2 regions of the Thermosporothrix sp. COM3 genome follow, and region 1 is predicted to be linked to the other one. Evidence: a T-box and tRNA genes for the amino acid it is inferred to sense, from the RefSeq annotation. Region 1 holds a T-box; the other holds one or more tRNA genes.
The links. A T-box is a leader RNA that pairs with one kind of tRNA and senses whether it is charged. The one in region 1 lies ahead of pheS (phenylalanine--tRNA ligase subunit alpha), so its partner is inferred to be a tRNA-Phe.
Positions count from the first base shown of each region.

Region 1 (15,889 bases):
TCGGTGTGAACCGATACTCCGAGATGTGGAGCCCTTCGAGCAAGGTTTCGATCACGCCTTTCAGATCATAGAAGTCTGCCGGGCGCGACAGCTCATTGATCCAGGAGATGGCGGCGGGACCGCTCATAGCGATACTGACGCTTCGTCGTTCGTCTGGTTGCTCATTTGCTTGCTGAGCGGGCAGGTAGCGCCGTCCGATCTCGAAGAAGCGCAGACCTGCTTCGTTGCGCTTGCTATTCTCCTGCATGATCTCCATCAGGCTGCTCATCAGAGTGAGACGCAGACTATCAAGATCCTTGCTGAGCGGATTGACGATCACCACAGCGGGAAGGTCCTTCGGGTCAATGGCTACCAAAGCCTGTGTACCGGCGGCGTTCGAGGCCAGCTCACCGGCTGTGTTGCCAGTACCTGAGGGAGCCTGCAACAGGTAGCGGGCGGACTCCTTGTCGGCGGAAGCCAGCAGATTGAGCGTGCGGGCTCGGTTAGTCATCACATAGGTGATAGTCTCATTGAGGCCAGCACCGACTAGAAGCGAGCGTACCAGCTTTTCACGCTCGAACCACTGATCGGGGAGCGGCTCAGGAAGCCCACCTGTTGGCATCGAGGTTGGGATCTTATCATACCCGATATTGCGAATCACCTCCTCAACAAGATCGGCTTCCTCTTCAATATCCGGGCGATAGGTCGGGACTGTCACCGTCATGGTTTTGCCATCGTCGTGTGCTTCGACAGAGAATCCAAGCGCCTCAAGCGCATCGCAGGCCTCTTGCTGTGTTACCTGCATCGAGGTCAGCCACTCGATGTCGTGAATCGAGAACGGAAGTTTGCGCTGTTGAGGAGGCGCTGCATAGTGATCTACTGCGCCGGGGTGCACTGTGCCTCCTGCCAGTTGTGCCAGCAGGTAACAGGCGCGATTGGCGCCCAGGCGGGCCAGCTCCGGATCAAGGCCCTTTTCAAAGCGCCCTGACGACTCAGTGCGCAGCCCCAGGGTTGTCGACGTACGCCGCACGCTTCTTGCCTGGAAGTTCGCAGCTTCCAGCAGCACGGTTGAGGTATTGTCGTTGACTTCGCTCCGGGCCGCGCCCATCACGCCAGCAATGGCGGTCGGTCCAGTCGGGTCAGTAATCATCAGCATCTCGGGTGTGAGCTGGCGCTTCACATCGTCCAGGGTCGTCAGCGTCTCCCCCTCATGAGCGGTCCGAACGATGATATGATGCTCCGGGACCAGATCGTAATCAAAGCCATGCAGAGGCTGACCAAGTTCCAGCATCACATAGTTCGTGATATCGACAACGTTGTTAATCGGGCGCATCCCAGCAGCCAGCAGGCGGCGGCCCATCCACGATGGAGATGGTCCGAGCTTCACATCACTGATCACGCGTGCTATATAGCGCTTGCAGAGTTCGTCATTCTCGACGGTCACTTTGACCATATCTGGAGTTGGCGTTCCCTGCTCCTGCACCTCCATTGGCGGCAGGCGAAGTGGCTGTCTGGTAAGTGCAGCAACCTCGCGGGCGATGCCGATAATTGAGGAGAGGTCGCCCCGGTGGGCCTTGATCGAGAACTCAAGCACGACCTCGCTCATCAGGTCGGCAAGTTTCACGCCGAGTGGCGTATCCGTGTCAAGAATGTAGATGCCGCTGTGGTCTGTGCCCAGGCCAAGTTCACGCGGAGAACAGAGCATGCCCTGTGAGACATAGCCCATCTTCTTCGTTTCCTGAATAACCAGGTCGCCTACGCGCGCTCCGGGCAGAGCCAGAGGCACCTTATCGCCGAGCTTGATATTTGGAGCGCCACAGATAACATTGAGCTCCTGTGTTCCGGTTGAGACCTTTGTATAGTTCAGGTGATCCGATTTTTCGACCTTCTCCAGATGGACAATCTGGGCAGTGATAACTTTATCGCCCCATTCTTTGCCGATGTATTCAATGGCTTCTACTTCGAGCCCGGCCATCGTCAGCTTTTGGGCCAGCTCTTCGGGAGTCATATCGAAGTCAACATACTCCCGGAGCCAACTAAGCGGTACTCTCATGCTGTCAAAAACTCCTTATATGGTTCACACCCTGTTGATGGGAATAATTCCTGTGTTGCGAGAAAAACAGTTTAGAATTGGCGCAAGAAGCGCAAATCATTGCTGGTGAAGAGGCGAATTTCGTTAATGCCATATTTTGCCAGGGCGATGCGCTCTACGCCCATGCCGAAGGCGAAGCCGCGATACTTCTTCGGGTCATAGCCAACTTCACGCAGCACTTTCGGGTGAACCATGCCACAACCGAGCAGCTCAACCCACCCGGTGTACTTGCAGACGCGGCAGCCCTTCCCGTTACATTCGCCACAGCTAATATCCATCTCGGCACTTGGCTCGGTGAACGGGAAGTAGCTTGCCCGAAAACGGACCTGGCGCCCTTCTCCGTAGAGCTCACGGGCGAAGGTTTGAAGGCAGCCTTTGAGGGTTGCCATTGTGCATTGATCGTCGATCAGCAGGCCTTCAATCTGATGGAACTGGGCCTCATGGGTTGCGTCAATGGCCTCGTTCCGGAAGACCTTGCCGGGCACAATGACCCGAACCGGGGGCCGAGTCTGTTTCATCACACGGATCTGCATCGGTGAGGTCTGAGTGCGCAGCAGGAGTTCGCCGGGAACAATCCAGAAGGTGTCCTGCATATCGCGAGATGGGTGATCTGCCGGGATATTCAGCGCCTGGAAGTTGTAGTAGTCTGTCTCTACCTCGGGCCCTTGAACCACCTGGAAGCCCATCTTCATGAAGACGTCGGTCACTTCCTGGATCGTGCGTGTCAACGGGTGCATATGGCCAACAGGTAGATGTCGGCCTGGCATCGTGACATCAATGCGTTCTTTTTCCAGTGTCGCGAGCAGTTCTTTCTGGCGGATCTCTTCGCGTCTGGCTTTCAGATGGCTCTCCAGTTCGGACTTGACAGCGTTCATCTTCTGCCCGACAACGCGTCGCCCGTCTTTGGTCAATTTGGGCATGACGGCTGCAATATTTTTCAGTTCGCCACGGTTACGCCCCAGGTAGCGGATGTCCCATTCCTCCAGCTCTGCCATTGTCGTAACAGGCTCAAGCTCAGCAATTGCTTTTGTGCGTATTTGCTCAAGCTGGTCGAGCAACGCTTCGTTCTGGTCTATCATGCCTTCCTCCAAAAATCAAAAAACCGGACAACGTCTCAGGGACGAAGCCGGTAATGAAAACTCCGCGGTACCACCCATGTTGAAATTCGCGTATCCCGATACGGGAACGATCGCATACGAATTTCCGCTTGGAATGTCCGGTAACGGGGACTCCCGGAACTATCTACTTACTCCGCCCGCGGAGGTTCAATAGTCGGCTCAGGGGTGAACTTCAACGCTTTTTCCTGCGAAGAGGCTTTCAGTCGCTGACCTCTTCTCCCTGCGCAGATGTAGAATGCGTCTACTCTCCCCTTCCTCGCCTTTCACATGACATCTATGCTGTATCGGCTCATATGCGGTCCGATAGCTTTCTGACACATATATGGTAGCTTAACATGCTTAAATATAGTGTAGCAGATTTGCGTTAGAAAGTCTAGCTGAAAGCGAGTTTTAATATTGAAGCAAGTCCTGTAGCTCCTTTTCGCTCTGCTTGCTAAGCGGAATCATGGTTTCCTGCGCGTCGTCGAGTAGCAGTGTATAACTGTTTCTGGTATACTGGATGACCGCTTTGATTCTTTGCAGATTGACCAGATAGGCACGGTGTGCCTTAAAGAAACCGCGTTTCTGGAGCCGTGCTTCCAGCTCTTGCAGAGTCAGGTTGGTGACTGCTTCATCACGCTCTGTTCGCAGTATGATTTTTCCATCGCGGCTGGTTGCGTAGAGAATTTCGGCTGGATCAAAAAGCATGATGCGATCCTCTTTTCTGCCCGGCACCTTATATGGAACCTCGCGCCGTGCTGGTTTCTCTTCGTCTGAGTGTGCCGCTTCTTTGGTCGAGGGCTGTTTCTCTCCGGTGTGGCGCACCTCAATAATCTTCCCGTCCTCGATTTCGGCAATATGCGTACAGAACCGACCGGACCATGAAAGATCTTCGCAGGTCAGGAGAATGGCTACTCCGTTTCGAGCTTGTTGTTCGAGTAAGCGTGCAAAAAGGGCTGTAGTATCCAGGTCAGCGCGTAAGATGGGGAGATCAAGCAGAATAACCTGTGGCTGTCCCATTAATGTACGGGCAAAGGCCAGCCGTCTCTGTGCTGAGGGTGAGAGTTTGGAGATAGGTGTATGGACCTGATCGCTCAGACCGACAAGTGAGAGTGCCTGATGCACACTGGCGGCTGGCAGGCCACGGATCTCGCGGTACAGATTGAGATTTGCCTGTGCCGAGAGGCGCTCATAGAGCAAGTCTTCCTCGAAGAGCACATTGATGTGTTTGCATATATTTGGCTTGAGATGAATATCTGTGCCGTTCAGGGTGATGTGGCCACCGCTTGGCAGAAGGAGCCCCGCCAGAATTTTAATCAGCACAGTTTTCGCGCTTCCAGGAGGCCCAACCAGCGCCCATATCTCGCCCGCTTGAATGGTTAGCTCTTCTATAGAGAGAGCGCTGCGTCCCTCTATTTGTTTTTCGAGTCGGTGTATCTGTAGCATACAGTCCTCTGCGCTCAAGAGATTTGCTCTATTGTAGCATAGAAAACAGAGCCGGAATAAGCCTCCTCTTTCTGGAAAGAAATACCTCTATTTTCTTCAGAAACCGGTATTGCGGGTGCGCTGTTGACCCCTTTCTCCACTCCATTCAGCCATTTCTTTGTTTTTTTGAGCACTGAGAGGCTCCTGTTAGCCTGTTTTTTACTCCATTCAGCGGAAATATATAGCGCGGTCCTGTCAAGACCAAGTACAGTTGTCACAGGACGTTGGCGAGGGGTAAAAGGGAAAACGACAGACACCAGTGAAGGAGTGAAACGATGAGCGAATTGATGATAGAAGCTTTTGAATTGAGCAGAACTTTTGGGGCAAAGGAGGCGGTGAAAGGGATTAACTTTAGCGTGCGTCGTGGTGAGATTTTTGGCTTTCTGGGTCATAATGGTGCGGGCAAGACCACAACAATTCGGATGTTAACCGGACAGATTGATCCAACCGGAGGGCGGGCGCAAGTCGCTGGCTATGATGTGGTTCGGCAGAACAGGGAACTGAAGCAACATATCGGCGTTGTCTTTGAAGATCCTAATCTGTACGAGCGACTCTCTGCGCGCAGAAACCTTGAGTTCGCCTGTTGGCTGTATGATGTGCCGGTCAGCCGGGTTGATGAGGTTCTGGAACTGGTGAAGCTACGCGATCGGGCGAAAGAGCCTCTCCGTACCTTTTCAAACGGCATGCGGCAGCGCGTGATGATTGCTCGGGCCCTGCTTCATCGGCCAGAGGTGCTCTTTCTGGATGAGCCAAGCCGCGGCCTGGACCCGATTACGGCCCGTGATTTGCGGCGTACCATTGCCCGCTTGAGCCAGGAAGGGATGACGATTCTGTTGACGACACACATGATGGAAGAGGCTGACCAGCTCTGTCATCGAGTCGCCTTTATTGCGAATGGGCAACTGGTTGCCAATGATACGCCCCGTAATCTGAAGCTGCAACATGGTGAGCGTACAATGACGGTCACGCTGTCAGAAGCTGGCTCGCTGGTAGAGAAGCTTATTCATATGGATCAGCCTGCCGAGCAAGCCGTGCTGATGCAATGGATGGCGGAGGGGAAAGTGCTGGCGGTTCATTCAAATGAAGCGACGCTGGAAGATGTCTTTGTGAAGATCGCTGGAACTCGTCTGGCATAGTGCATGTATTGATAGAAATCTGGATGTGGAGCAAAAAAACATGAGAGCGCGTGTTATTCTCGCTATTCTGCGAAAAGATCTGATTGATACTATTGCCAACAAAATGACATTGTTTGGTCTTCTTGCACCGATTTTTATGGTGATTCTGTTCGCTGTGTTTTCTGGCCTGTTAAGCAATGCTGATAAGCCAACCCATATATTGGTGTACAATCCGTCGCAATCCGCTCTTGAACAGGTGATCAGCAAGACCTATGAGAAGACAAAAGTCACTAAAGTAGATACGGCTGAGGCGGTGCAGACGGCATTTGGACCAAATGGCAGCAAAAAAGAATCTGAATATGCTCTTGGCCTTATCATTCCAGAGGACTTTGATACGCTATTACGGAAAGGCGCACATCCTGATCTTGAACTCTACATCAATGGCAGCGAGATTCCGGAGGGGGCAGCCGCAAAGACCACATTGATGAGCGTGGTGAATAGCTACGCGTCCTCCCTGTCCAACCCGGTACCTGTGCGGTTTTCCGTCGTCACGATCAATCCGCCAGATGCTCATCAGCTCTCACTGACTCAGCAGATGAATGGCTTTTATGGCGGAATCGCGCTGTTGATGTCGTTCTTAACGGGTATGACCATTGTGCCCAATCTACTGGTTGAGGAAAAGGAGAAAAAGACCCTGCGGATGCTGATGGTTTCTCCTGCGTCCTTTGCGGATATTCTTATTGCAAAGTTGTTGTTCGCGCTGATCTACCAGCTCATCATGACGGTTGTTGTTCTGATCGCAATGAAGGGCCTTTCCGGCAATATCCCGATGCTGGGCGTCTTCGTCGTGCTTGGGGCCTGTTTCTCGCTATCGATGGGTTTGCTGGCTGGCTGTATCTTTCAGACGGCAACCTCTCTAGGTGGCTTTACCGGAGTGATGACGATGCTGTTTCTCTTCCCTGCGATGCTGGCTTCAGATTTCATGTCCGTTCTTTTGCAGGGAAGCCCACTGACCTATGTTGCGCGGGCGGTTCCTACCTACTACCTGGCGGATGGCTTCTCACGAGCGGTACAGAATGCAGGCTGGAATGGTACTGTGCTTCTGGATATGGCTGTGATTGCTGCATGTGCGGTCGTGCTGCTGGTACTTGCCACTCTGATACTCAAGAGGCAAGCAAAAAGAGCGGCACAGTTCTAACTGCTTTAACAGGGAGTGTCTATCAAGTGCGCTCCCTGTTTGCTTTACGTGACAAGTGATTCTATGGTACAGTTTTAGCTGATCAGAGCATTCAGGAGAGGTTGATCTGGTGAATATTCGAGCTGTACTTGCGATTGCCCGCAAAGATCTTCTGGATAGTGTTGTCAACAAATCTAGCGCCTTAACGCTTGTCTTGCCGTTGGTAATAGCGGCTTTCTTTGTGCTGGCAGCGAATCTGATAGGGACACGAAATGTCGCTGTTTTGCTCTATCAGAAGCATAGTGATGCGCGTATAGAGCAACTCTTTGGGGAGATATTCCCCGGTGTCAAAGTGACACAAGCGCTTTCTGCTACTGAGGTTTCGCAGCGTGTTGAGGACGAGAGCGGGCCGTATACCATCGGGATTGTGATTCCGGATGATCTTGAACAGCAGCTTCAAAAGGGCAAGGAGCCGCATGTACAGTTGTATCTCAGGGGAATCGAGTCAGAGAAGAGCACTCAGGCCGAGATTCAAGCCGTTTTGAGAAGGTATATTGCGGAGTTGCGGCATGATCAGCCTATCCATATAGAACTGATGGTGAAGCCCTCCTCAACCTTTCTTTCTGAAAGACCGTGGGATATATTGAAAAAGACCTTTGCGGTTGCTGGTTGTCTGGTCGCGAATCAATATTCGCTGTCGATAGCGGCTGCTATATTTGTTGAGGAGAAAGAGAAAAAGATCCTGCGTCTGTTGTTGCTTGCTCCTTCATCCTTTGCCACTGTGATTCAGGCGCGGGCTCTGGTTGCGTTTCTCTATCAGATGGCTGCCTCATTGATGGTGCTTGCCCTGTTGACGGGCTTCTCGGGCCTGGTTCCGATGCAGTTGCTCTTCATCGTGCTGTTCACGCTCTTTTCGCTTAGCCTCGGTTTTATCTGTGTCTGTGTCTGTCATACCGGGAGCGCCCTTGGTGGCGTTGCTGGTATTCTCTGGCTGCTAACCTTTTTCCCGGCATTTCTGGGCATGTTCCTGGGGATTGGCTGGTTCCCGGAGGGCTTTCTGATGAACCTGCTCAAGCTCTTCCCGACGTATTATTTTGCGGATGGACTGTACCTTGCTTTTATCAATGTGCATATGGTGAGCGCGATATGGGCAGATCTGCTGGTGTTCGGCATCTGGACTGTAGCCTCAATGATGGTGGCATATTGGCTGCTGAGGCGTCAGGAGCGAGCTGCAATGGCAATCTAGCCTTCTTCATCTCTTTTCTTTTTGTTGGTTTTTTCTGAAAAGGGGGGTTGACGAGCTCAAAACATATCTGTTATAATAAAGCCGTCCGAAAGAATCGGGGTGTGGCGCAGCCCGGTAGCGCACTTCAATGGGGTTGAAGTGGTCGGAGGTTCAAATCCTCTCACCCCGACTTTTAAGAAGCGGTGATCAGTCACCGCTTCTTTTTTTTGTCTCGTTTCGCTTGCGTGCTGTCACGAAGCAAGTTCCTGGTGTCAGCATCTCATGTTTGTGAATCTGCTCCATTCCTGCCCTTTCCAGCCAGTATCGGACATCCGAAAATGGATGACAGGTGCCACCGATGATGGTCACAGAGAGCTGCATCAGTTGGGTGGTCAGGGTGGAGAGGCGTGAGCGTTGCCGCTGGTCTGAGAGCTGATCGACCAGGATCAGGAGCCCGCCCGGGCGGAGAGTATGAGCCACCTTGTGAAGTACCGCCTGGTTGTCCTCAGGTTGAAGCAGATGGGCGATGTTAAAGTAGAGCGCCACATCAAAGGGTTCTGAAAAGTGCTCAGGAAAATCATCGCTCACAATATCACAGCACATAAACTGAATTCGCTGTTCCAGCCCCAGACGCTGTACCGTGTGTGTGCCTGCCTCAACCCCGGCTTCAAGGTCGATCACGGTTGCATGCAGCCCGGGATAGGCGCGGCAAAAAAGCGCGCTGTACGCTGCATGAGAGCCGCCAACATCAAGCAGACGGGTGGCAGGTTGTGGCAGAGGGACCCGCCGGAGAATCTCCGGGCCGATCATTGAGGCAAGCGCGGCCAGCCCGGCATAGTGGCGCTCAAGAAGCTGTCGGCTCTCAGCAGTTGTGGTACTCTCTTCATACGGCGTTTTCATCGCTGCCTGGTTGGTGTGGATAATCTCATCGAGATGGGCCCAGATATTCGCCAGATCGGGTCCATGAAGAATATATGGTATGAGATTCTGTCGGGAGCTTGAGACAAGCCAGCGCTGGCTTATGCGTGTGTTGTAATATCTCCCCTTGTGCTGGCGCAAATAGCCGGAAGAGACAAGCAGTTGAAGTAGATAGAGCAGTCCCTGAGGATGACACTGAAGCCTATCGGCGAGCTCCGACACCGTCTGTCCTCGGGTACGCAAGCTATCGAAAAGCCCAAGCTTGCAGGCTGTATAGAGCGCTGTTGAGATTCCGGCAGAGAGTGGAACGTCAAAAAGCGGTGTGGGCAGCAAGTTCAAACGAGCGAGCAGATATTCCAGGGCTGTAAAGCGTAGCGGCATAAGCAACCCCCTTTCAGAAAAGGACTCCAGCTAACCAACCCCCTCCTAGAAGCAGCGTAATACAGACCACAAAGAGGAAGTAGGGGCGGCGGGTTGTTTTGCGATTCAGCAAGCGCTGTGGCCTGAAGAGAAGCGCGAGCAGGCCAATGCCGAACAGACCCGGGAGAAAGGTCGCCAGGAGAATGAGCAAATTTGCAGGCACCAGATGTGTGAAAGTGAGAAGGGCGATTACAACCACTCCGCCAAGAAGCAGAAGAGGGATAGCGAGCGCACATCCGCGAACGCCTAGTACAACCGCCAGGGTTCGTGCATTCCCGGCTCGATCCTCCTCGATGTCCGGGAGCGAATTCGCGAGATTGAGGGCGATGCCAAAGAGTGCCCCGAGTGGGATCAGCCAGCCAATAAAAGGCGGAAAGCGATCCATGCCGACAAAAGCATAGACCGGGATTAGAGGCATTGCCAGTGCAAAGACGATACCGCTGAGGGGTGTTGATTTCAGCCCGAGGTTGTAGCCCTGGCCCAGACAGAGGTAGATCAAGGAGAGAAGCCCAGCAAGGCGATTGAGCGGCCACAAGAGGAATGCCATGACGACAATTAAAAAGAGCCCCACGATCAGCGCCTCCCGGGGACGAACCAGCCCTTGAACCAGGGGCTTCTTTTTGTCACTTCGGGCGTCAAGCTCACGGTCACAGTAGTCATTGAGAATAGCGATAGAAAGCTGCATTGCCAGATGGGCGGCTACGACCAGCACAAAACGCGGCCAGGAGACTTGAGGCCAGGCGGCGAGCAAGGCAAAGAGCGCAATTGCGATGGTATGAAACAGGACAGGGACAGGATGGCAGAGCTGGTAGAAGCCGGCCACTACCTCGTGAAGATGGCGTTGATTAGCTGTCCGCATGATGAAACCCTCAGAGGTGGCTGTCCTCCGGTCAAAAGCGGATTACCAGACCGGGAGACGATCCAGTACAGCTTTAAACCAGATGGTACGTACTTCACTACCTGCTAATAGAAGGGTAATCCAGATGCCGATAAGGGTACCGAAAACCCAGAAGGAAAGCATTAAAATGTTACTATTCATGCCCATCAGCATGCTCCAGATAGTCATCAGAAGCTGTGAGAGAATGTCATGTCCGTTCCCAATAGGGAGCATAGAGCGTAGCGAGGGCTCGCTCGCCATTACGCCAATGGTGGCAACGGAGGCTAGAATGATTGCAACCAGCAGTTCTGGAAACGATGGGCGGAACAGTTTCTCTGCTTCCTGTTGCAAGGTCTGCCGGCGGCGAGCTTCCTCTGCTTGCCGGGTCCTGAGTGCGATGCGCTGCATAATATTGTGGGTCAGGTCCGCTGGCTCTTGAACCAGATCGAAGCTCTGAATGGCCCGACTGATGTATTCAAGCTGCCGTAATTCCTGCTGACAACGAGAACAAGAAGAGAGATGTTTTTCCAGCTCTCGCATCTTGTTGAGAGGTAAATGTTGATCAATATAGAGTTGGATGTATCGAGAAGCTCTAGAGCAATGCATTCTTTAACCTCGTGATTTCCATTCCTGCTCAAATGCCTGTAGGCGCTCTTTCAACAGATTCCGTGCTCTGAACAGATGCGTCTTGATTGTGCCAATGGGCATAGTCAATATTTCGGCCATCTCTTCGTAGGTCATTTCTTGAAGGTGACGGAGAATCAACACAATGCGGTATTTCGCGGGAAGATTAGAAAGCTGCTCGTGAACAAGATGTTGATAAGCCGAGGCCTCTATTGCTGCATTAGAGGGCTCATCGCCCTGAGCTTTTTCCAGAATTTGTTCTTCCTGTATTGCAGCCTGTAGTGCTTTTTCTCGTTTACGTAGTTCCAGTTGTTTCAGACAGCAGTTATAAGCAATACGATAGAGCCAGGTTGAGAACTGGGCGTCTCCTCGAAAGGAAGATAGGCCCTGCCAGGCAGCAAGAAATGTTTCTTGCGTGACCTCGTTCGCTTCTTCATATTGTTGAAGCATGCGAAAGACAAGGTTGAATACTCGTCGTTGATGTCGCTGCACCAGTTGGGCAAATGCATCCTGGTCGCCTGCCTGGCTTGCGGCAACCAGCTTCGCATCGTCCAGTTGTTCTGTGGTCGCAGCGCCAACATGGGGGAGCGATATTCCTAAACTGTGTGATGGCTGCAATGAGAATTCCTTCATAGCACTGTAATTAGAGGCCAGTAACGAGAAAAAAGTTTCACCAAATTCGCGAAACTTCTTTCTTCTATAAGCTATCTTACCATACGTCAAGGCTTTGCAACAAAGAGGAGTGCCTGATGTCGCTGAATGTACTTGTTGTTTTATTGGGGTGGTTATTCGCGCTGGCGATCTTCCTGGGATTTATTATTCTCCTGCGCTATCTGCATCACCGGGAACGAATGGAACTGATTCGGCATGGTTTCAGCCCGGATATTATGCGGCGCCTGCGCAGGAGCCGGGGAATTTTGCGAGCCGGTTTGATTACCTGCATGGTGGGAATAGCCTTGATGGCAGGTCTGTATCCGATTGGCTTCTTTTTACCAGATACCTTCCCTCAGGCTCCCCTCCATCTGGGGCCCTGGCTGCTACCCGGTTTGATCCCCTTTGCTGTGGGATTGGCTCTGATTGGCAGTTACTATTTAGAACATAGTCATGCGTTTGATGATGAACAGAAAGCATCGAAAGATGTTTCTGCGTCAAACCGAAACGGTGAAGGAAACGTGGTACCGTTTGATCACCGCGATGGAACACGCAAAGAATCCCTTTGAGCACCATGCATGAGACGTATTGAAAGAGGAGATGCGCGTTCTGCGGCCCTTCTTCACCCGGCTGAAGGGAAAATTTCCCAATTTTGTAAACAGGGCCAAAAAAGTATTGACAAGACTATGGAGTAGTGATATTATTCCACTTGCGCCGGACGGGAAAGCCGAAAGGCGCGGGGATGCGAAAGCATCAAGCGATCATTAACAACTGAAGAGTGGTAAGGAACCAATTGCACAACAAGTTTCCGTCTTGCAAGGATAAGCTTGCCAACAGAACTTGACTGTAAAATCTCTGAGTGAGATTTTCATAATAAAGCTTTGAATGGCGAGTTTGATCCTGGCTCAGGACGAACGCTGGCGGCGTGCCTAACACATGCAAGTCGAACGCCCTTCCCTCGTGGAAGGGAGTGGCGGACGGGTGAGTAACACGTGGGTACCTACCCTGAAGTGAGGAATACCGGCGAGAAATCGCCGACAATACCGCATACGCTCCTTCGGGAGCAAAGCTCGCAAGGGCGCTTTAGGATGGGCCTGCGGCCGATTAGCTAGCTGGTGAGGTAAGAGCTTACCAGGGCGACGATCGGTAGCTGGTCTGAGAGGACGATCAGCCACACTGGGATTGAGAACGGCCCAGACTCCTACGGGGGGCAGCAGTGAGGAATTTTCGGCAATGGGGGCAACCCTGACCGAGCAACGCCGCGTGCAGGAAGACGGCCTTCGGGTTGTAAACTGCTTTTCTGTGGGACGAGCAAGGACGGTACCACAGGAAGAAGCCCCGGCTAACTACGTGCCAGCAGCCGCGGTAATACGTAGGGGGCGAGCGTTGTCCGGAGTTACTGGGCGTAAAGCGCATGCAGGCGGTCGGGTAAGTTTGCACTGACAGTCATCGGCTTAACTGATGAAGGCGTGCGAAAACTGTCCGACTTGAGGGCTCTAGAGGGGTGCGGAATTCCGAGTGGAGCGGTGAAATGCGTAGAGATTCGGAGGAACACCAAAGGCGAAGGCAGCGCCCTGGAGAGTACCTGACGCTCAGATGCGAAAGCTAGGGGAGCGAACGGGATTAGATACCCCGGTAGTCCTAGCCGTAAACGATGACCACTAGATGTCCGGAGTATCGACCCTTCGGGTATCGGAGCTAACGCGTTAAGTGGTCCGCCTGGGGAGTACGGTCGCAAGATTAAAACTCAAAGGAATTGACGGGGACCCGCACAAGCAGCGGAGCGTGTGGTTTAATTCGATGCAACGCGAAGAACCTTACCAGGTCTTGACATCACACTGACAGCCCTAGAGATAGGGTCTTCCTTCGGGACAGTGTGACAGGTGCTGCATGGCTGTCGTCAGCTCGTGTCGTGAGATGTTGGGTTAAGTCCCGCAACGAGCGCAACCCTCGTCGCTAGTTGAATGTTCTAGCGAGACCGCCGTTACAAAGCGGAGGAAGGTGGGGATGACGTCAAGTCAGCACGGCCCTTACGACCTGGGCGACACACACGCTACAATGGCCGGGACAAAGGGCAGCCAACCCGCGAGGGGGAGCCAATCCCATCAAACCCGGTCTCAGTTCAGATTGCAGGCTGCAACCCGCCTGCATGAAGTCGGAGTTGCTAGTAACCGTAGGTCAGCACACTACGGTGAATACGTTCCCGGGTCTTGTACACACCGCCCGTCACACCACGAAAGTCGGCAACACCTGAAGCCGCTGGGCTAACCTCATTGAGGGGGCAGGCGTCGAGGGTGGGGTCGGTGATTGGGGTGAAGTCGTAACAAGGTAGCCGTACCGGAAGGTGCGGCTGGATCACCTCCTTTCTAGGGAGTACAGGATGAGAGATGCAAGAGACGGCATCACACAAGACTCATCCGATCCCAGGTCGATACTTACCTTCAGGTAAGTGAAACCTGCAAAGCTTATCCAGGTGGAATACTTGGCGGCTTGGCCTTACCACTCTTGAGTTGTTAACAATCTTGATGCTTTCGTTCACGGGCTTTTAGCTCAGGTGGTTAGAGCGCAGTCCTGATAAGACTGAGGTCCCTGGTTCGAGTCCAGGAAGGCCCATTGCCCGGGGATGTAGCTTAGCTGGAAGAGCGCCGCCTTTGCACGGCGGAGGTCAGGGGTTCGAATCCCCTCATCTCCACCAGGAGATAAATTCTCCACCCGTTTGTATATGCGGGTGGAGCGGTGATTATCGCGAAAGGGTTCCACCCGTTCCCATCCCGAACACGGTAGTTAAGCCTTTCAGCTCCGACGATACTTGGCGGGCAGCCGCCTGGGAAAATAGGACATTGCCGCTCCGCCCGCCTATACAGGCGGATTTTATCGCTATAAGCGGGCTTTTAGCTCAGGTGGTTAGAGCGCAGTCCTGATAAGACTGAGGTCCCTGGTTCGAGTCCAGGAAGGCCCATTTTTCATTTTTGGCTTTTCCTCTCTCTACTCATTTCCCTCACCTCTGTATCCTATCTATAAAAGATGTGCTACTTGTAGATAGGGAGAATAGACATGCCCCGGGTTACTGAAAATCGCCTTTTCCGTTTGCTTCATCTGGCGCGGCGTCCCACTCCCTGGTGGCTGGCCCTGATCCTGATTATTCTGGCGATTCCTCTGGTGCAAATTCTGGGGGCGCTTCTGGCGGGTTTTGTGCTCTATGGGCTCGGCGTGCGCTCGATCGGTGGGATACAACGGCTTACTGTTCCTGGCTCACTCTTCAGCCTCATTGCATCCCTCTTCACTTTCGGCTTACCCCTTTTTCTGCTGTGGATCTGGGTTCGCTGGTACGAGAAAAGACCGTTCTGGGCGCTTGGCTTTGAGTGGCGCAGAGGAGTATGGCGCAAGCTCCTTTTTGGTCTGCTGATTGGCCTGGTGGCCGCGTTGATAAGCGGCTATGCCGCCTATGCACTGGGCCTGGTTCGCGTGCTTGGAGGGCTCAGTCAGCCGTTCTCGGCGGCGTTGCTGCTTGCCTTTCTCGTTCAGTTGCTTTCCTATGTGATACAGTCCTCAGCGGAAGAGATTGAGATTCGAGGCTGGCTCTTTCCGTTGCTCGGTCGCCATTTCGGGGTGCTGACAGGTCTACTGCTTCAGGCGCTGGTCTTTTTGTTTATTCATAGCCTCAATGAAGCACTCTCCCCGCTCTACCTGCTATTTACCCTGGTTTTTGGTGTTTTTGCTGGCCTCTACGTGCTTTATGAGGGGAGTTTATGGGGAATCTGTGCACTGCATACCATGTATAATTTTGTACAGTTTATCCTCTTTCTGGAGTGGATGCGTTTGCGTCCGATTGCGGATCCCAACATTCTGGATATCGTGACTATTCCGGTCTGGCTTATCGGCATTGTGATCCTGGGCTTTTTGCTGAGTCGCAGGCGACGCACTCTCAGGGGCGGTTAAGCAGTGTGTAGGCAATTCGCAGACCTTCCAGGGGCAGAAATTGATTGATATGCTGAATTTCCGGGATGAAGGGGGCAATACTGTGTACGAGCCCGCCATGCCCTATGATGTTAACCTGACTTTCGTCGGTAACATCTGGAATCTCAGCTCGAAGCCGCTTGATCAGTCCCTGTACCAGCCCTGCATGACCATAGATAATCCCGGACTGCATGTTTTCAATAGTGTTTTTGCCGATGGCATGTCTGGGCGGGCGAAGCTCTATCCGAAAGAGTTTGGCCGCTGCGCTGCTC
Region 1 is NZ_AP019376.1:6,059,997-6,075,885, forward strand. It holds gene pheT (phenylalanine--tRNA ligase subunit beta) at 1-2,032, opposite strand, end outside; gene pheS (phenylalanine--tRNA ligase subunit alpha) at 2,104-3,150, opposite strand; T-box leader at 3,185-3,455, opposite strand; gene KTH_RS26030 (ATP-binding cassette domain-containing protein) at 3,580-4,614, opposite strand; gene KTH_RS26035 (ABC transporter ATP-binding protein) at 4,929-5,789, shown strand; gene KTH_RS26040 (ABC transporter permease) at 5,830-6,966, shown strand; gene KTH_RS26045 (ABC transporter permease) at 7,076-8,191, shown strand; tRNA gene KTH_RS26050 (tRNA-Pro) at 8,287-8,360, shown strand; gene KTH_RS26055 (methyltransferase) at 8,378-9,469, opposite strand; gene KTH_RS26060 (UbiA family prenyltransferase) at 9,483-10,367, opposite strand; gene KTH_RS26065 (anti-sigma factor family protein) at 10,410-10,991, opposite strand; gene KTH_RS26070 (RNA polymerase sigma factor) at 10,995-11,627, opposite strand; gene KTH_RS26075 (DUF6249 domain-containing protein) at 11,759-12,229, shown strand; rRNA gene KTH_RS26080 (16S ribosomal RNA) at 12,543-14,026, shown strand; tRNA gene KTH_RS26085 (tRNA-Ile) at 14,200-14,273, shown strand; tRNA gene KTH_RS26090 (tRNA-Ala) at 14,280-14,355, shown strand; rRNA gene rrf (5S ribosomal RNA) at 14,393-14,509, shown strand; tRNA gene KTH_RS26100 (tRNA-Ile) at 14,546-14,619, shown strand; gene KTH_RS26105 (CPBP family intramembrane glutamic endopeptidase) at 14,715-15,599, shown strand; gene KTH_RS26110 (type III pantothenate kinase) at 15,586-15,889, opposite strand, start outside.

Region 2 (15,889 bases), 880 kb from region 1:
GTGCCACGGCCAATACCTGGCAGTTAGTGGCACAGCACCTCTATCATAAACATCTCGTGATCGCCTTTGACCTGCGCGGGCACGGATTGAGTGAGCAGCCGGAGGCGGGTTATGACCTTGTGACCGTGGCGGAAGATGTGGTCCACGGGATGGCGGCTCTGGGGCTTGGTCAGGTGGCACTGGTCGGACATGGTTGGGGGGCACGTGTGGCGCTGGTACTGGCTGCACGACATCCGGCGCTGGTCAGCCATCTTGTGCTGGTTGATTGTCCTCATGTAGAGCCCAGACACTGGCCTGGTATGACCCATGATCGTTTCATTCGGGCAAGTGAGAAGGGCCCTGATCGCCATTATGCCTCGCTGAATCATTTTCTTGAGGCGATGAAAGCGGAGATGGAGGTGTTCTGGTCTCCCGAGATAGAAAATATTATACTCAGCTATGTGCAGCAGTTGCCTGATGGGAGCGTGGAAGAGCGGTTACAGCGTGAACATGGAAGACAGATTCGAGAATCACTGTGGGAGGACCGGGCGCTGCTCTATTATAGTAAGCTTTCCTGTCCGGTTCTGTTGGTGCCAGCAGCGCCTGAACCGAAGCCGGATGGTGATCCGCCGGAACGATTGGAGACGGCCGCCGAGTTCGCCGCGGCAAAAGGCTATATGGCGGCTCAGGTTGCCCGGGCTATTCGGCGGTGCTCGGTGCTCTGGATGCCCGGGGCCAATCACGATATTCAGCTACAACACCCGCAAACACTTGCGCAGGCTGTAGCCAGTTTTGTTGCAGAACTCTGACTATTCTTGGAGAGGGTTGACAGATGACAACAGTGCTTTTTCTCAATGGCAACATCTACACGATGGATGCGTTACAGCCACGCGCTCAGGCGATGGCAATCGATGATGTCAGTGGCCGAATTCTGGCCGTTGGCAGCAATGACGAGGTGCGACGTGTTGGCGGCCAACATGCTGAGTTGATTGATATCAAGGGGCGAACCGTTCTTCCCGGCTTTATTGATGCGCATATCCATCTGATGAGCACCGCGTATCGCGCATATCATATCGATGCAGAGAACGCGTCCTCAGAAGATGAGGTCGCGGAGCTGGTGCGACAGCGTGCTGCAAAGACACCGCCGGGGCGCTGGATTCAGGGAGGACGTTGGGATAAGAATTTGTGGCCCGGTGGTCGTTTTCCAACGAAGGCTTCGCTAGACGCGGCAGCACCTCATCATCCTGTTGTGCTTTGGAGCAAAGACGGTCATTTGCTCTGGGTGAACTCGCTGGCACTACAGAAGGCTGGAATCACAGCCGAGACGCCGGAGCCGGAGACCGGGGCAATCTTGCGTGATGGCTCAGGTGAGCCAACTGGCATCTTGCAGGAAGAAGGCGCGACCTCACTGATGTATCGCGTTGTCGAAAAGTCAGATCCTGAGCTGGATCGGCTCCTGATTGAAGAGGCATTGCAAAAGTTGCAGCGGTCGGGTATTACCTCTATTCACGATATTGAGGGAGAGGATACGCTACAGATCTTTCAGCAATTGCGTGATGAAGGCAAACTTGGGGTGCGCGTACAGATGGTGTTGCCCCGTCAGCTCCTGCCTCAGTTGCGCGAGCGAGGGATCAAGAACGAGGACAATGACCTGTTGCGGGTGACCGGGATCAAGATTTTTGCGGATGGCACGCTTGGTTCACAGACGGCGGCAATGCTGGAAAGTTTTGAGGGGAACCCCGGGAATTTTGGTATTCTCTCGATTCCTGAAAACGAGATGCAGGCTGTTGTGCGCGATGCCAGTGATTTAGGTTTGATGGTTGCCATTCATGCGATTGGTGACAGAGCGGCCCGCGTGGCACTGAACTCAATTGAATATGCACAGCGCTGGCTGGCCGAGCAGGGAAGGCCCTATGATCCAGAACGGGGCTTGCGTTATCGGCTGGAACATGTTCAGTTGATTGCACGGACCGACCTTGAGCGCATGCGCCGCCTGGGCGTCGTTGCCTCCATTCAGCCCTATCATGCGGTTGCTGATCGTGATCTGGCTGTACGGTACTGGGGTAAGCGCCATCGCTATGCCTATGCCTATCGCACTATGCACGAAATGGGAATCCCGATTGCGCTTGGCTCAGATGCGCCAGTGGAAACATTTGATCCCTTGCATATTCTCTATGCGGCAACTGTACGCTCCGATCCCGAGTCAAGACGTCCTTCCTGGTTGCCAGATCAGGCGCTTTCTGTGAGTAACGCGCTCTGGGGGTATACGCTTGGTGCGGCGTATGCAGGAGCAGAAGAGAAGCTGAAGGGCTCCATTACGGTTGGGAAGCTTGGCGACGCAGTTGTGCTCCGAGATGATATAGTGCACGTACCCCAGGAGAAGATGAGTGAGAATGGGGTCCAGGCAACTATTCTCGGTGGGAAAATCGTCTATGGTGAAGTGTAGGAGGTCCTTTAGCCTATAGGCCATTTCTCCTAGATTCATAGTGTTTCATAGTGTTTCATCGATTGCTTGTGTTAATATTGCCTCATCAAAGGATTTGCATCAGTGTATACGCGCTTGATAGCGCGGGCAGATAACGGGACTGCCATATACACGCAATGGAAAAAAGATGGAGGCAAACAATCGATGAACAGATTGCAGACAATCTGGCAGTATTGCAAGAAGCGCAGCGTTGCAAAACTTGCTATCACAAACCTTGCCATTATTGGAGCGCTGCTGATCGGTGCCTTTGGTGTATTTGGAGATCAGATCGCAAGCACGTTTGCGGCAGGTCTTTGTAGCACCGGAGATCAGACATATGTTGTACGCCCGGGCGATACGTTGGGCGCTATTGCTATGCAGTATGGCACCAACTATCAGAACCTGGCGACCTACAACAAGTTGCCGAATCCGGACCTGATTTACGTTGATCAACACGTCTGTATTCCTGGTAAGCAGTCTGGCAGCGTTTCCAACAATGGTGGTGGCTCTTCCCAGGGTACAACACCTTCTAACGTCAGTACAATCTCCTATACGGCGAACCGCACGCACGGAAGTGGAAACTATTTCCCTTATGGGCAGTGCACATGGTGGGCGAATGAACGCTTCCATCAGTTGCATGGATATTATGTTCCCTGGACGACCAACTCTAACGCCTGGCAGTGGGTTGACCGCGCTCGCGAGTTCGGTTGGAACGTTTCCTACACACCGGTGCGTGGTGCTGTTGTTGTCCTGCAGGCCAACGTACAGGGAGCTTCCTGGCTCGGTCATGTCGGTATCGTTGAAAGCATCAATGCTGACGGCTCTGTAACAGTCAGTAACATGAACTGGGGTGCCAATCCCTGGAGTGTTTCTTACTCTACTATTTACCCTGGAAGCGGCGTTGCTTTTGTCTACTAATTGATACATAGACGTACGTCTATATCTGAAAGCGGGTGGTCGAGAATAGATCACCCGCTTTCCTTTTTTGGCTCCTGTTGACACGGAAATAATAGATCTATTCCGAGTGAAAGTAAGCGTCCAGGCCCAAATGTGCTACTTGTCAACATTTACACCTCCCCTGCACTACACTTAGCATAGCAGATATGATATGCTAGGCTGTACTGAATCGAGAGAAACTGATAGAGATTAGGCCTGAGGAAGGATCGAGACCGAGGAGGGAAAACATATGGCTTCTGCCTCTGCCTGGGAAAGTCCTGACGCATCCAGGAACCGGACCTATTTGTTGCCACTCTTGCGTTTCCTTTTACAACAGATGATGGCGCAATTTTCCGCACAGGGAGCCTGTATCGCGCTCTATGACGAGAGTCAGGATCGTATGGTTGTGCAGGCCCATGTTCGTGTGCGGAATGCAAGTGTGTATGTTGAAGCGGGCGGGTTGGGTCTTCGAGTTCCCCGGAGGCGTATTTCAATGCATCTGCAAAAGGATATCGCTCCCACTCCTTCCGGTTATCTGCGACAGGAAAGCCCCGCAATGGATGAGATTGAAGATGTGCTTCCTCCGCAGTGTGAGCTGTTCGCGGTAGGGACGGCTTTTGCGCGTGGTCAGGATGTAATCGGGCAGGCCTGGCAGAGAAATGAAGCCTATATCTTGAGCCATGAAGAGTACCTCTCGATCTTCCATCACGGGCAGCCCCTGAAGCTGCATATTGATATCCCTCCTACGTCATATCTGGTTGTGCCTGTTCAGGAAGGTACCCCGGTTGATGTGCTCTATGGTGATGAGGCCGCTCCCTCTCGTGTTGAAGGGGTTGTGGTTCTGTATCAGATCATTTCCGGCCTGGGCGCGGGCTTTCAGCAGCGACAGCGAGCCGAGGCACTGCAATATGTTGAGCGTATCTCGCTCTATCTACAAAATGAGCGCCTGAAGCGGCTTCAGCAGCGGACGAGCGAGTACCTTGAGCATTTGCAGAATATCAGTACCGCGTTTCCTGCCACGGTCAAGCTCTCGGAGCTGGTTGGCAAGATCTATCAGTTTACGACTCAGGTGGTTGATGTCTCGGCAATGTTGTTGACGCTATACGATCGGGATACTGAGGGAATCTACGATATCTTTGCGGTGATCGATGGTCACTCTGTCGCGAATCTGGCTGAGCAACCGGTGATCTCGAAAAAAGAGGACCGCCCGATGTGGTGGACTGTGGCGCAGCAGGTGGCCCACAACGAGCTACTTCGCCTGAACTTTTCGCCCGCTCAGGATGCCCGGCTTCGAGAGCAGTATCAAGAATTACTGATGGGTACCTGGGGAGACCAACGCAGCGCTCAATCGTTTCTTTTCTTGCCAATGAAAATGTTTAATCGGGTTACAGGCTCATTGTGCCTTACAAGTAAGCGTCCACACGCGTATCATGTAGAGGAAATACAGGTTCTGGAAACAATGATTCAGATAGTCACTGTAAGCTTCGAGAACGCCAAGCTTTATGAGCGTGACCGGCATCTTCTGCGTGATGCTCGTCAACGTGAGGCACAGCTTGCCGCGATTAACAGCGCGTTGCAGTCTATTGGCTCTGTGCTGGATGTCAATGCACTGCTCAATACCTTTGTGGAGAAGGTTGCCAGTCTGGTACGGGTGGATCTCTGTGTGTTCTTCCAGCTCTCGCCCACCAAAGAAGAGCTGGTTGCCCAGGCGATGTATGGCCCTCCGAGTGTCAGCCAGCTTGACGATGGCAGTGGACGCCCGGCGATTGAGCCGCCCTATAATAAGGGCGAGCACGAGGCGCTGATCCGCTTGATCCGCCTGCCGTTTCAAGATACCTTTTTGCAGCAACTGGTAAACGAGTCCTCGTTTTTCTATCTGGACCCGCCCAAGCTGGAAGAGCTGGCACAGTTGAGCGACGAAGGGGGAGCCCTGTTCCTGCGTGCCCTCCCCGATCAACAGATGTTGATGATACCGATGTTCTTTCAGGAAGATTTTATCGGCCTGCTTTCGGTCTCTGTACCGAGAGAGAGCAGAAACTTCCGTCCGAAGGATGTGGGCATGTTGCTTGCCATTTGTGCCCAGGCGGCCAGCGCGATTCGGAACGCTCAGCTTGTTGAGCAGCGTGAGGAGGCGTATGCAGAATTGCAGCGCATGGACAAGCTCAAAGATGAGTTTATGGTGACTGCATCGCATGAGCTACGCACGCCCATGAGCGCGATTATCGGCTATTCGACCCTGCTAAAACGGCAGAGCTCTCGTGCTTCATCGCAGGATATTCTCCGGTTTGCAACCAAGATCAGTACCGCAGCGCAGCAACTACAGAATCTCATTGATAACATGACGGATGCCGCAAAACTGGGAGCCGTTGACAAGAAGTTGGAGCTTAAGTTTGAGGCGGTACAGGTCCGAACAGTGGCGGAGATTGCTGCCAGGATGCTCTTGTTCAATATTGAGCAGAAGATCCGCCTGCGGATAGACAAGCACTTGTGGGTGAATGCTGATGTGCTCCACTTTCGTCAGGTGATGGTTAATTTGCTTGATAATGCTTCAAAATACTCGCCGGCAAAAAGCGAGATTACGGTTTTTGCCGAGGAGACAACGCTTGCGAAGGTGGCGGAGAGGTTGCCGGAAGACCAGGAAGACCCAATGTTGCTGGTAGAACAGGGGGATATTCCTGTTGTGTTGATCTCTGTCAAGGATCAGGGAGAAGGTGTGTTGCCAGAGGATCAGCAGCGCATCTTCGAGAAGTTTGTCAGGGCACCGCGTTCACTGACGACGCCGGTTCGGGGGTCGGGTCTGGGGTTGTATATTTGTCGCCGCTATGTTGAGGCTATGGGGGGAAAGATCTGGCTGGCGAGCAGTGACCCTGAAGAAGGTTCTGTTTTCACATTTTATCTTCCTCGTGTCGAGCCACCAGTTGAAACAGGAGAGTGATATGCAGGTGCAGAAGAGGCCAAGTGCGATCTTAGTGGTGGATGATGACCCTATTATCAGAGATATGATGGTTGATATTCTCAGTTTTGAGGCGTATCCGATCTCTGTGGCTCGTAATGGGCGTGAGGCGCTGGAGATCTTGCGCAGAGATGGAAACTTTCTGGTTTTTATGGATATGCTGATGCCTGTCATGGATGGTCGAGAGGTATGCCGACAGCTACTGGCTGAACCGGAGGTGCGTCAGCGGCACGTGATTGTGCTGATGTCTGCCCTTGATAATATGGTGGATATTTCCGCGCTTCAGGTTGATGCAACCATGCCAAAACCGTTTACAGTAGATGACGTGATGCAGGTGCTTGAACCATACATGCTTACAGGCTAAAAGATGGATGTTTCTGTCATTGAGTAAATGAAAAAGGAATATATGGAAACAACCATGAAATCATCTCATCTGGGCAGGCATGATGTGCTTGCCTTTTCTTTGATTCTTGCCGCGAGTATTATGCGTGGTATCTTTATTTTTCTAGGGTGGCCGTGGACCAATAGTGATGAAGGCACGATTGGTATTATGGCGTTACGCATTGCCTATCACGGCGATCTTCCCATTTTTTATTATGGTCAACACTATATGGGGTCTCATCAGGCGTTCCTGGGGGCCCTTTTTTTCCATCTCTTTGGCCCATCGCTCTTCGCGCTGCGGTTGGGTCTGGTCGTTCTCTTTGCGCTCTTTTTAGCAAGTTCCTATATCCTTGCACGCTTGCTCTATACCCGGGGATGGGCTCTGTTCTCCTTGCTCCTGCTGTGTCTGGGTTCTGGCTATGTCATGGCACGCGAGTTGAGCGCGATTGGAGGCTATACTGAAACGCTGTTGTTTGGTTCGCTCCTGTTTGTGCTCTCTGCGCTGCTCGTCCTGACCTACCGCCCACGCAGCTTTCGCTGGTGGCGAGTTGCGCTCTACTTGCTCTGGGGGCTTGTGGCGGGCTGTGCGCTCTGGAGTGACTTACTGATCGCGCCTTTTGTCTGTATGTCGGGTGTGGTCCTGTTTGTGGTTTGCTGGCGTGAGTTCCTGCACGGGTGGCCTGTGTTGCTCTTGCTCCTCGGCCTGGGGATGGGCGCGTTCCCGCTGCTCTATTACAATCTGCATGCCCTGCCTGGCCAGGATTCGTGGTCGGTGCTCAATAGCATGCGTGGCTCACAGTTGAGTTGGGGCCAGAAAATAACAGGCTTGCTCAATACGATTCGGATCAGCATTCCGTTGATGACTGGTGAGCCTTTCTGTCCTCTGTATGGCAAGTTTGTCTACCTTGCTCCTGTAGTGCAGTATACGCGCCACTGTCAGGTGCTGATGGATCTGTGGGGGTTTGGCTATTGCGCCGTCTTTTTGATCGCGCTCTGTCTGGCTTGCTGGACGCTCTGGCGCACATGGAGGCAGGGGCGGCAGGCGCCAGGAGAGGAACAGGCACAGCTTCAATGGCGGCGGGCAATCTTACACGCTGGCCTGCTCGGCGCCGCTTTGTTGACGATTTATATGTATGCATTTAGCAATGGTTCTCTACATGATCCTGACGTGCATGCACGGTATGTCATTGGTTTGCTGGTCTGTTTGCCCGCGCTTTTCTGGTGGCTCTGGCAGGGCATTACGGCGCAGATCGAGAAAAAGCGCTGGCCCGCACTGGTGGGCAAAGGCGGATGCGCCCTTATTCTGACCTATGTCCTTGTGATGTCGCTGATTGGCCCATTCCTGACCACATTTGGAGAAGTGCCGCAGGCAATAGAAATTGCGCGCCGAAACGAGCGTATTGTGAACACGCTGGTTCAGCTTGGTGTGAAGAGCATCTACACCGACTATTGGGGGTGCAATAAGTTTTCGTTTCTCTCGCAGGAACGCATTGCCTGTGTCGGGGTGAGTGATGAGCTGAAGCCCGGGCGAAACCGCGTGCCGGGCTATCTGGAACTGGTACAGCATGATTCGAAGGCGGCGTATCTGTTCTCGGCCTCCTCGAAATATGTACCGGGAACAGATATCTCGCCCGCCAATTCTGTTGTGCATAAAAACATTGAGCGTTACTTTCAGCAGACCGGGCGCAAATACAAGCGGATCTCGTTAGAGGGATACTGGTTGTATTTGCCCCAGTGAGCCAGTTGTCAATCTTTTGCGATGAGCTCACGAGACTCATCGTTTATAGAAGCCGTCCGCTTTGTTGGATGGCTTTTTTTATTGCGTGTCAGCCGCTCTCCAAGCTGAATCCCCGGGCGTTCAACCAGGAAGAAGAGCAGCAGCATACAGGGAATAATCAGGAAAAGGAGCCAGGCACCGTAGCTCAGGTAGATGAGGATGTTGGGCCAGTGGTGCACATGGCTTTGAATCAATGGTGTCAGTTGTTGCAATAGCAGCAGATGCCACATATACAGGCCATATGAGAGCAGACCAATCCAGCGCAACGGTTTCCACTCAAAGGGCCGTTTCAGCCAGGCAAAACCGAAGAGCAGGGCCAGAACGCAGATGCCATAGCCCAGACCGTAGCCCAATTCGGAAACGTAGGCGAAATTGTCATTGAGCGCTCTGAAAATGTTGAGATCTGTGGCGAGCTTCGGGTGCATATCGTACTTCCAGAGGAACATACTGAGGAGTACCAGTAGCCCGATCACAAAGAGCAAGGGGCTGAGCTTTTGCAAACGGCGCTCGGTGTTTTGCTTGTGTTGCTTGGGAAGCGCTTGCACATAGATATAGAGCGAACTGACCCACATACCAACTGCAAAGTTCTCAAGGAATTTGCCGTGCAGGCCTGCTTTCTCGATCGTGCCATATGAGAGCACAAGATAGATATGGGTGATAATAGGCGGAATGGCCGGTAGATTCCAGACATGCCTTTCAAATTGAAGCCCGACAAAGCGTGAGAATACGCCCCAGCTTGTCAGCAACAGCAAGAAGAACGAGAGCAGAAAGAAGCGTGAACGCGGAGTGGAACGAGACATGATTGCTCGCACCAGCAGGCCGATCCCGAGCGCGATAAAGGGAAGCCAGAGGTAGAATTGCCACTCGACTGCCAATGTCCAGAATGGACCGTTGATCTCCTTGAAGGTGGTCTTGCCCGAATCCATAAACATAGTGACAAATGCCACTACACGGGGGAGGTTCCTGGGCTGAAGGTAGGCAGGGTGAAAAAGGAGAATCATGAGCAGGAGCGAGAGATAATAGGCTGGCAAGATGCGCATAATGCGCTTTACATAGAATCTCCAGAAAGAGGACCATTTCTGTTGCTCAAAAAGAATGGCTCTCGCGTAGGGAAGAAATAGCAGGAAGCCCGAAAGAATAAAAAAAAGATTGACGCCCGTATCTCCTGCGTTGAGGATCGCCCCGAAGAAGACCGGGAGCTTGTCCATGCGCAGGATCTTGATATCCTGTACAAATATGAGCATCATATGATAAGCAATAACAAAAAGGCAGGCCAGTGCCCGCACCCCATCCAACACAGCAATCGTGTTTTTCTGTTTCTTGCCTTCCAGTATAAGATCTAGTTTTGCTCTTGTACGTTGCAAAAAAGATTCTCTATTTTGGCTTACGGCGACTGGAGTAATCAAGGTTTTAGTGACTCCTCACATTTTACAGCATTAGGTCCTACTTCACCTGACACTGTAACAAACAGGGCCGAGGATTTGCAAGAATGCGAAATAAGGGTAGGAATATATTGCGGTATATTAGATAAAAATAACCGCTTCCGTCAGGTAGAAAACGGTCATTTCTCTTCTTATTTCTTTTGTTTGCTTTTCTCTTTTGTGCCCTTTATAGGCTCAGGCCAGGAAATGGGCAAACCTTCCAATTGCATGATCTTCAGAGCGTTGGTTGTGGGACAGGGGCCTACGTGCAGCTTATAGTCAAAGGTCATTTTCCCGTCAACCACCTCTTCCCGGAAGTGATAATTGCTTACCTGCGGCAATTCCTCGCTGAGTGTCACAAGCTCAAGGTCGTGAGTGGTCAGCGCACCGACACACCGCTTCTGCGCCAGTGCATAGATATAGGCGTGGCTGCCAATAAGCCGCTCGCGGTTGTTTGTGCCTTTGAAAATCTCATCGATAAGGAAGAAGATCGGGTAACGTGGTTGTGCTTCCAGCCGCTGAAGGAGTCCGCGCAGACGATGAACTTCGGCATAGAAATAGGAGAAGCCATCAGCCATTGAGTCGGTAACACGAATGCAGGCATAGAGCTCAAAGAGCCGGGTCTGAAATGAGCGAGCAACCACCGGTGCTCCGGCATATGCCAGACAGAGGTTAACGCCGATAGTGCGCAGGAAGGTGCTTTTTCCCGCCATATTGGAGCCGGTCAGGAGCATGATGTCACCGATGCGGGCAAAGCTGGTCGTGTTGGTCACACGGACGGCGGGATCGATCAGCGGATGACCGAGCTCTGTTGCCTCTAGCAGTGGCTCATCCGCTTCAGCGGGAAGAAGTCGGGGCATAGTGTATTCCGGGTTGAGATAGGCGAAATTCGCCAGTGAACAGAGCGCTTCGAGCTCATACCATGTATCGAGCCATTGCGGCAGGTGCTCGCTGAGGTCGGCCTTGAACTCCTGAAGCCTGCGCGAGATGAAGGCATCCCAGGGCAGGAACGCATTGAAGAAGAGGCTGCCTATCTGATCCTGAGTGAACCCCGAGAGAGAGGCAATCAACTTGAGGTTTTTCATCAACCGTGAGGGACGAACAGTGCCACTGTAGCAGGGATGACATATTCCCTGGAGCTTCGACTGCGGCGCAAAAGAGGTGCGTTCGAGAAAACTGAAGATGATGCCTAACCGTCTGAGTGTTTCACTCATGTAGGCCGTTTCTTCATACAGGCCTGCACGATCAGAGGTTGTCAGGATTGACCAACCGATACAAAGAAAAAAGGGAATGGCTGTTAGCATCAGGGAAATATGGGCAACGATATAGGCAATGATCGTTCCGAGAAAGAGCGCTGTGAGCAGGAGCGGAACAATCAGCTTATAGAGGGGTATAGGTTTCATGGTCCTGGTGACCCAGTTTTGTAGCCTCTCGCTTACAAGATATTCGTTGCCATAGCTGACCGCATACTGTGAATGCTCGGCCAGCGCGGCCCGAAAATTGATCATTGGGGTCAGTTCCCGCACAAGCTGCTGGCGTTGAAGGATCGTATCACGGTCAGGTTCACGTGTCAGAAGCCATGAGCGCAGGCGCTCGCTTCCACTCTGGGAGGCTGCGGTATTGAGCAGTTCATGCAGCGAGTAGTCGCCGCTGATATCCAGGTCATTTTCAAAGGGGTGATCGCTCTGCTCCGCTTTGGGGCCTGTTGAGGGGATATTCTCCCAGTCGAGTGCAAGGCGGGCAAGCTGCTGTTGATGGTATTCGAGACGGCGCTGATAGCGTGATACACTCTGTTGATAGGCTTTATGCAGCCGCCAGTTATAGACGAAATAGAGAATAGCGCCGATGATGACAAGTACGCCAAAAATATGGTTCCAGGCCAGCGCCCCCGCACAGAGAAAGAAGCCCAGGAAAACCGTGGCGAGCTGTTGCATACCATAAAAACGTTGGCGGTCTAGGCGTCGATCTATACGCTCTTGTAGTCGCTCCAGATGCCGTTGCAAGGCAGCCTGACGCATGTGTTGGGATATCATTTTGCAAGTGTCCTGTCTTTTCAAATGAAAGCTTGATGGGGTTTCTACTTTTTAAGTAGTACGTAAAATGCGGCTTCGGGTTGTGAGGGCTGCTGTCTCGAAGAGGCATAAAAAAAAGCGCCTTTTCGGCGCGCATACAAAATGCCAAGGGCCGGAATCGAACCGGCGACACCAGCATTTTCAGTGCTGTGCTCTACCGACTGAGCTACCTTGGCGCGAGAATTAATATAACACGACTCGCTCTGGCCGTCAAGCCTTTTTGGACCCAATTTTTGAGCTTGTGGCAAAAACAGCGAGAAATCTGGCACGCTGGCCGAGGACCAGGCAGGCGACAAGCATGAACTTGTCGCCTGAGATGCGATGTATGCGAACTACAGTATGGCACGGAGATAACGCCCGGTGATACTTTTCGGGTTATCTGCGATCTGTTCCGGTGTCCCTTCGGCGACAAGGTAGCCTCCCTGTTCACCTCCGTCCGGCCCCATGTCGATGATCCAGTCTGCCGTTTTGAGGACATCAAGCTCATGCTCGATGACCAGAACGGTATTTCCAGCGTCGACCAGCCGGTGCAGCACATTCAGCAGGTGCTGGGTATCCGCAAAATGCAGGCCCGTGGTTGGCTCATCAAGAATGTACAGAGTTTTGCCTGTTGCCATTCTGCTCAGTTCTTTGGCCAGCTTGATACGTTGTGCCTCACCACCACTAAAGGTGGTTGCGCTCTGACCGAGCGTGATGTAATCCAGGCCGACATCACAGAGGGTTTGGAGCATGCGAGCCAGCTTTGGGTTATCGTTGAAGAACGCAAGGGCTTCGCCAATGTTCATATTGAGCACATCAGCAATGTTCTTGCCTTTATAGCGGATCGCCAGAATATCTTCTGTATAACGAGAGCCATTACAATCTTTGCAGGTGACCCAGACATTGGGAAGAAAATGCATCTCGATAAAGATCTGTCCGTGCCCTTTGCAGTGCTCGCACCGTCCTCCCTCAACGTTGAAGCTGAAGTGCTCGGCTGTATACCCTTTTGCTCTGGCTGCCTCTGTCTTTGCGAAGAGCTGACGAATGGTATCGAAGATCCCGACATAGGTTGCGGGATTCGAGCGAGGTGTTCGTCCAATCGGGTCCTGCGTGATATTGATAACCTTATTCAACTGCTCAACGCCTTCCAGGCTGCGATAGGGGCCGCACTGCTCTGGTGTCGTGTGGTGAATAGCCTGCATCAATGCGGGATAGAGTGTCCCATTAATCAGGCTACTCTTGCCGCTACCGCTTACCCCTGTGATACAGGTAAGGAGACCAAGCGGAAAGCTCACATCCACACCCTTGAGATTGTGCAGGGTGGCTCCTTTGATGCTCAGCCAGCCACGCTGTGGAGAACGACGTTGTTTGCCGCGTGGCAATTCCACTTTGCGCTTGCCACTGAGGTATTGTCCGGTGATCGAGCGCGGTGCTTCAGTAATCTGTGCAGGCGGTCCAGCGTAAACCAGCTCTCCCCCGCGAACTCCGGCTCCCGGTCCTATATCGATAATCCAATCAGCAGAGCGCATCGTGAGTTCATCGTGCTCGACAACCAGAACCGTATTACCCATATCGCGTAAGTCGATGAGTGTTTCTAGCAACGTATGCAGGTCACGAGCATGCAGGCCAATAGAGGGCTCATCAAGCACGTAAAGGACGCCCACCAGGCCATCACCGAGCTGACTGGCAAGCCGGATACGTTGCCCTTCACCACCGGAAAGCGTGGGCGCGGCTCGATTGAGCGTCAGGTAATTCAGGCCCACCTTGAGCATGAAGCGTAAACGGCGCTGTGCTTCGTGCAGCGCTTCTGCCGCGATACCCCAGGCTTCATTGTCCAGCGTTTCTTCAAGCTCGGTGAGCCAGGCATACACATGCTCGATTGCCATATTGCTGATTTCATGGATATTCTTACCTCCCAGGGTGACAGCCCGGGCCTCTGCCGTTAAGCAGGTTCCCTGACAGGTCTGACAGATCTGCTGACTCATAAAGGTTGCATAGCGCTTGCGGCTGGTTTCCGACGTAGTATTGTGATAGAGTCTGTAGAGCTGCTGGACAAGGCCGATAAGCTTAGCCTCTTTCTCGAAAGACCAGTGCCCATTACTGCCATCGTACTCCATTTGCATCGGGATCTTATCTTCGGACCCATAGAGCAGGGCATCTCGGAAGTGTTGGGGAAGCTCCTGCCATGGCGTCTCAAGATCGATCTGGTAATAGGCTGCGATATCGTCCAGGTTACCAAGTGGCCAGAAGGTATGCGAGCGCTTACGCAGGCTGCCAAACCACTTGATTGCGCCATCGAGAATGGAGAGTGTTGGATCAATCAGCAGTTCGGGATCAACAAAAAGTCGGGTCCCCATGCCGTTGCAATCGTTGCACATGCCGCCTGGCTTATTCGGATTAAATTGATAGGATGCCAGTTCCGGGAAGTGTGTGCCGCAACGCGGGCAGATCCTCTGTTCACTGAAGATCAGCTTCTCTCCCTGCTCGGTTGCCAGTAAGAGCGAGCCATTCCCGGCTTTCAATGCTCGCTTAACAAGCGTGAACAGCTCTTCCTTCCAGTGCTGGTCCTGATTTGCTGGAAGCTCGATCCGGGTGATATATGTTTTCGGAATGAGTTGCCCGGGGTGCAGCAGGTCTGGCGTGTAGAGCTGTATGGATGTACCTGCCGGAAGTCTGCTGATCCGTGACACAATGTCTGCGGGGCTGTAGCGGTGAATCGCGGTTCCACAGTTCAGACAATGCGCGATCCCGATGCGCGAGTAGAGCAGGCGTAGATAATTAATTACTTCGGTGATCGTTCCAACCGTTGAGCGAGGGTTCTTACTAACGGTCTTCTGCTCGATGGCAATGGTAGGACTGAGTCCGCCTATGTAGTCGACGTGTGGCTTCTCAACTTGATCGAGAAAGCTCCGAATAAAAGGAGAGAGATTGTCCATATAGCGTCTCTCACCTTCCGCATAGATGGTATCAAAGGCAAGCGATGATTTTCCGCTTCCACTGACGCCCGTCATAACGACCAGCTTGTAGCGCGGAATACTGACATCGATATTCCGAAGATTATGCTGTCGGGCTCCTCGAACTACTATTTTATCTGCTTCCAGCGTTGCCTTTTGCTGGACGACTGGCTTCACGGTGCGCCGTGGCGTCTCCTGTTCAAGAAGCAAGGAAAGCAGGTTCTCACTCAATTGAGATGATTGCGTCATGCGTTCTCCTTCTCTGCGGCCTGGGGAGGCCATATAATCTTCATCAAAAAGAAAAAGAGGAAAAGCGGGTGAATGCTTTACTGCGCACAGAAAAGAAATTTGCTGTCAGATGGAGCGATGAAAAAGGAAAGGGTTTCCAGATGGAAAAGGTCGCTTGCTCTTCAGTAGCTCCAATGCTACTATGAGCGTAGAGCATCTCTTTGGAATGAAGGTGATGTCCTTTCTGGACATAGAGAGAGAATCCCCTTTCTGTATTTGAGAGGTGGACCAAAGGAAGAGCGAGTCCACGGGAATGTTTGGCTGAAGGGCCGTGTTATCTTATAGTACAGAGCTCTTTTGTGTTTCCTGTTCTTGTTTCTATTGAAGAGTAGCATAGATCTCCTGACATCTTCTGTCATATAATCGGGGAGGGATGGTGAAGGGGAAAGGGAGACGTCAGCAACTCGCTTTTCGGCATTGCGCCTGGAATTCTCCACAGATGAAGCGTTTCTTCTATGAGCAGGCAGTATTCAGAATGTGTATTTTCTGCCGATATGTATAACAAAATAGGATTGCAGCTTGTTTTTAAGATAGTCACTGTAGTATACTCTTAAATGGATCATTATTGCTTATTTTGACTTTTCCTCCTGCTTGAGTGTGCGGGAGTAAAGATACATATATGAAAAGTGACGTTTATAGCCGTGGGCTACAGATATAGTGTTTTTTAGGAGGTTCTTGAACCCTT
Region 2 is NZ_AP019376.1:5,183,731-5,199,619, reverse strand. It holds gene KTH_RS22050 (alpha/beta fold hydrolase) at 1-788, shown strand, start outside; gene KTH_RS22045 (amidohydrolase) at 812-2,425, shown strand; gene KTH_RS22040 (LysM peptidoglycan-binding domain-containing protein) at 2,609-3,361, shown strand; gene KTH_RS22035 (GAF domain-containing sensor histidine kinase) at 3,630-6,314, shown strand; gene KTH_RS22030 (response regulator) at 6,316-6,696, shown strand; gene KTH_RS22025 (ArnT family glycosyltransferase) at 6,751-8,451, shown strand; gene KTH_RS22020 (acyltransferase family protein) at 8,460-9,854, opposite strand; gene KTH_RS22015 (MutS-related protein) at 10,064-11,929, opposite strand; tRNA gene KTH_RS22010 (tRNA-Phe) at 12,087-12,159, opposite strand; gene uvrA (excinuclease ABC subunit UvrA) at 12,316-15,063, opposite strand; gene KTH_RS22000 (ribonuclease J) at 15,888-15,889, shown strand, end outside.
Region 2: it encodes a tRNA-Phe, which carries the amino acid that the T-box ahead of pheS (phenylalanine--tRNA ligase subunit alpha) is inferred to sense. The anticodon was not compared.